2 regions of the Dichotomicrobium thermohalophilum genome follow, and region 1 is predicted to be linked to the other one. Evidence: riboswitches for the same ligand, from Rfam matches in the RefSeq annotation. Region 1 holds a riboswitch; the other holds the start of a gene.
What was found. A riboswitch is a leader RNA that binds a small molecule or an ion and turns the genes downstream of it on or off. The one in region 1 is predicted to bind cobalamin.

Region 1 (2,385 bases):
GTCGATGTCTCCGGCCAGCACCACCGGCACCTCCGCCGCCCGCGCAAAGCCCATATTGGCGATGTCGCCAGCGCGCAGATTGACCTCCGCCGGGCTGCCCGCGCCCTCAATGACGATCAGATCATTGTCCACCTTCAGCCGCGCGAAGCTCTCCAGAACCTTTTCCAGAAGCTGGGGTTTCAGCGCCTTGTAGTCCCGCGCCCGCACGGTCGTCAGCTTACGGCCCTGCACGATCACCTGCGATCCGGTGTCGGTCTCGGGCTTCAGGAGGACAGGGTTCATGTCGATGACGGGCGGCTGCCCGCAGGCCTGCGCCTGAAGCGCCTGCGCGCGACCGATCTCGCCGCCATCGGTGGTGACGGCGGCGTTGTTCGACATGTTCTGCGGCTTGAACGGCGCTACGCGAAGTCCACGCCGGCGCGCAACCCGGCACAGCCCGGCAACGAGAAGCGATTTCCCGACATTCGAGCCGGTGCCCTGGATCATCAGCGCGCGGGGCATGGGCGATCAGAACTCCACGCCCGGCTGCGCCTTGATGCCGTCGCGGAACGGGTGCTTGACCAGGCTCATTTCGGTGACGAGGTCTGCCGCCTCGATGAGCTCCGGCTTGGCGTTGCGCCCGGTCAGGATCACGTGCGTCATCTCCGGCTTTTCGTTCAGGAGGAAAGTCACGACCTCGTCGATATCGAGGTAATCATAGCGCAGCGCGATGTTGATCTCGTCCAGCAGGACCATGCGCATCTCGGGATCGCGGATAAATGCCTTCGCCTGCTCCCACCCTGACTGGGCGGCCGCGATGTCGCGCTCGCGGTCCTGCGTGTCCCAGGTGAAGCCCTCGCCGGAGACGACGAACTTGCATTCGTCCGGGAACCGCTCGCGCAGGAATTCGCGCTCGCCCGTGCTCCATGTCCCCTTGATGAACTGCACGACCGCGCAAGGCATGCCGTGCGCGATGCACCGCATGATCATGCCGAAGGCGGACGACGACTTGCCTTTGCCCGCGCCGGTGTGAACGATGATCAGGCCCTTTTCCTGAGTCTTGGTGGCCATCAGCTTCTCGCGCGCCGCCTTGATCTTCTGCATCTTCTCCTTGTGGCGCTCGTTGACGTCGTCCATCGCCTACCTCTCGTTCTTGACAAAGCTGCGCGGGATCGAAAACATACCGCGACGCTGGTGCTTGTTGAAGACAAGTGAAAAGGGAATGCGCCGGGAACCATGCGGTCCTTAAGCGCAGCCGCCCCCGCGACCGTGATCGGAGAGGGCATCCATTGGCCACTGGCTGAAAGGGCTGGGAAGGCCGGATGACCGCAGGAGCCTAAGGCTCCGGGATCCGTAAGCCGGGAGACCTGCCAGCGACATAAACGTGAACCGGACGGGGGTATCCGGTGACGGGTTAGGGCCTCAGCTTTGCCCGCCATCCACCCTTGTCCCTCGTTCGAAGGGGCAACTCGTTGACGCACGCATATCTTCGCCCAAAAGGATACAGCCGGGAGGCGCGGCGATGAGCGACGCCGTGGAACTTCTGGTGTGCACGACCTGCCGCTGTGGCCAGCCGAAAGAGGCGGAAGCGCCGCGGCCCGGCGCGCAACTTTACGAGGCGCTGAGTGAACAGCCGCTGCCCGAGGGCGTGAAGCTGCGCCCGGTCGAGTGCCTGTCCAACTGCTCGCAGGGCTGCACGATCGGCCTGCGCGGGCCGGGGCGCTGGACCTATGTCTATGGTGGGCTGGAGCCGGAGGCGCATGTTGGTGTCATCCTCGACGGGCTGGCGCGCTACCTCACCGCGCCGAACGGCATCATCCCCTGGCGCGAGCGCCCGGAGCATTTCAAGCGCAACTGCGTTGTCCGCATTCCCCCGATGGAGGCCGCCCATGCCTGATCTCGCCAAGCTGCCCGTTACGGTCATCACCGGCTTTCTCGGCTCCGGCAAGACGACGCTCATCAGCCAGCTCATGCAGAACCCGCAGGGCAAGCGGCTTGCGGTCATCGTCAACGAGTTCGGCGATGTCGGCGTCGACGGGGACATCCTCAAGGCCTGCGCGATCCCCGACTGCCCGGCTGAGAACATCATGGAGCTGGCGAACGGCTGCATCTGTTGCACGGTGGCCGACGACTTCATTCCGACGATCGAGTCGCTCTTGTCGCTCGACCCGCGCCCCGAGCACATCCTGATCGAGACCTCCGGGCTGGCGCTGCCCAAGCCGCTCCTGAAGGCGTTCGACTGGCCGGATATCCGCTCGCGTATCACGGTGGACGGCGTCGTTGCGCTGGCCGATGCGGAGGCCGTGGCAGCGGGCCGTTTCGCGCCGAATGTCGATGCGGTCGAAGCGCAGCGGCTGGCTGATGACAGCCTGGATCACGAAACGCCGCTGTCGGAGGTTTTCGAGG
Region 2 (2,385 bases), on a different contig from region 1:
GCATGCCGACCGACTCGCACTTCGTGGTCGGGACGCGCAGGGTCATTTTTTCCTGCTCGAAGTTGATGACGAACAGTTCAAGCTTGGAGCCGGCGATTTCCTGTTCCTCGATGTCCACGATCCGCCCGACACCATGTGTCGGATAGACAACGTACTCGTTTGTCTTGAAGCCGTTTCTTTGCAGCGATTTTTTTGCAGCCATTCTCTACCGTCTCACTTGTTCTGGCGCTGCCGAGAGATACCAACAGCGCGGGGTTATCCGCTTTTGACTGCGTAGAACCACAGCGCCAACAACACGGAAGTCACCACTGCCCCCAATGGCGGCGTGTTGCTGCCCCCTATGCCCAACTGTGCTACGCGAAACTCGACATCAGAAGACCGCCCGAGTGTCCAGAACGCCAAACAGGCGAGCCGCTACTTCTTGCGACACGCCCAAAATCTGAGAGGCTTCAGAAAGCGCCGCCTCGCCGCGGCGCTGGCGGCAGGACGCTCCACGATCTCTCGCCGAAGAAGTGGTGTTTATAGCATTATTATTAGGCTTTTGGAAGCCTGTGTTCAGATTCCGATAAGCCCTGAGGCCACACCTCAAGGCGCTGGCCAAACTTCTTAACAGCTTTTGCCGCTTGCGGCGTTTTTTGCTTTATGGCGCCAGGCCCCTGACCGTCCGGTCAGAACTTGCCTCTTCCCCTTGCTGAGTCGCCTGAATCGCTTGCGACGTTGCCGCCATCCTTCGGCGACTGTCGATGTTCGGCAAAGGCCGATAGCAGCTTGCGCGACGTTTTGACCGGGGTTAACCTTGATTGCGTTCGGCGGTTCCCTAACGGGACGAAGAGGGAAGCTGGTGCGAAACCAGCGCTGCCCCCGCAACTGTGAGCGGTGAGCCAGCCTTCACGATGCCACTGGCCTGCATGGGCCGGGAAGGCGGAGGCCTTGGCGACGACCCGCGAGCCAGGAGACCTGCCGTTGAACGAGAAGTCACCATAAGCTGGGGCGGTGGGCCCCGTAAAGGAGCACAGCATGATCCGTTATATCCTGATGGCAGCCGCATTCACGCTCGCGGCTGGTCTGCCGGCGACTGCGCATCACGATGGCGAGCAGTATCGCAAGGCGAGCGTTTCGGTGAGCCACGCCTGGACAGGCGCGACCGCAGAAATGGCGCACGCCATCGAAGTTTACATGACCATCGAGAACGCCGGCTCGGAACCCGTGACTTTGACCGGCGCGGACGTATCGTTTGCGCGCCCGGGCGTGTTTCAGGCACAGGTGGTTGGCGCGGATGGGACGCTGCGCACGCGCGAAGTCAACACCGTCGAGATCGGGCCCGGTCAGAGCGTGACGATGCAACCGGGTGGCCTGCGCATCGTGTTCAACGACGTGCAGCGGCGGCTGTTTGCCGGCGACTATTTCCAGGCGCATCTAGAGTTTGCAGAGATCGGCGAGGTTGAGATCGACGTCGAGGTAGAGAAACTCGGCGAGGAAACCGACCAGGACGGGGACGAGGGCGAACTCGGCTAGCCGCTGTTCAAAAGACTGTATTCCGGAATTGGTGCGGCGCTGACGGGGGCAGGGCCGCACTTTTCATGTTTGCCGCTCAGAACGCCCACTCGCGCGCCTTGGCGACCACAAACTCCCGGAAGGCCGCGATGCGCTTCGATGTCTTCAGCTCGGCCGGATAGACCAGATAGGTGTTGAAGGCTGGCACATCCGCCTCGTCCAGCACCTTCTCCAGGTCCGGCTCGTCTGAAGCCAGATAATCCGGAAGCACCGCCAGCCCCATGCCGCGCTTCACCACGCGCTTGATGCCATCCATGCTATTGATGCGCATGATGGGCTTGCGTGGCGTCTGTCCCTCGCGGCCGGCCGTCTCCAGCCAGTTGATGCCGCGACGCGGGAAGGGGATGCCGCCGTAGGTGATGATCGCGTGGTTGTCGAGGTCGGCAAGCGTCTGTGGCGCGCCGTGCTCTTCAAGGTAATCCTTCGAGCCATAGACATGGAAATGCACGGTGAACAGCCTGCGCAGGATGAGATCTTTCTGCGTCGGCGCGTGCAGCCAAATGCCAACATCGGCCTCGCGCTTGCTGAGGTCGAGTTCTTCGTCACGCAGCAGAAGCTGGACCTGGATTTTCGGATATCGCTCGATGAACTCGCGCAGCCGAGGCGCCAGCCAAGTCGCGCCAAGGCCCGCTGGCGTGGTGATGCGCAACTCGCCGCTCGGCTCGGCCAGCGTGTCGGCCAGCATCGACTCCACCGAGTTCAGCTTGACCAGCACATCCTCGGCGGTCTGGCGCAGCAATTCGCCCTGTTCGGTCAGCGACAGGCCGCGCGCATGGCGGTGGAACAACGGCGCGCCCAGCTCCTGCTCCAACGCACTCACCTGGCGGCTGA

Region 2: linked by a shared signal. The riboswitch ahead of BXY53_RS06325 (copper chaperone PCu(A)C) and the one ahead of BXY53_RS13510 (DUF1636 family protein) in region 1 are both predicted to bind cobalamin.

Annotation. Positions count from the first base shown of each region.
Region 1 covers NZ_QXDF01000005.1:64,804-67,188, reverse strand. Annotated here, with positions in the region: gene BXY53_RS13520 (cobyric acid synthase) at 1-501, opposite strand, end outside; gene cobO (cob(I)yrinic acid a,c-diamide adenosyltransferase) at 508-1,116, opposite strand; cobalamin riboswitch at 1,155-1,368, shown strand; gene BXY53_RS13510 (DUF1636 family protein) at 1,502-1,876, shown strand; gene cobW (cobalamin biosynthesis protein CobW) at 1,869-2,385, shown strand, end outside.
Region 2 covers NZ_QXDF01000001.1:1,375,438-1,377,822, forward strand. Annotated here, with positions in the region: gene BXY53_RS06320 (CarD family transcriptional regulator) at 1-202, opposite strand, end outside; cobalamin riboswitch at 794-979, shown strand; gene BXY53_RS06325 (copper chaperone PCu(A)C) at 1,018-1,515, shown strand; gene BXY53_RS06330 (LysR family transcriptional regulator) at 1,592-2,385, opposite strand, start outside.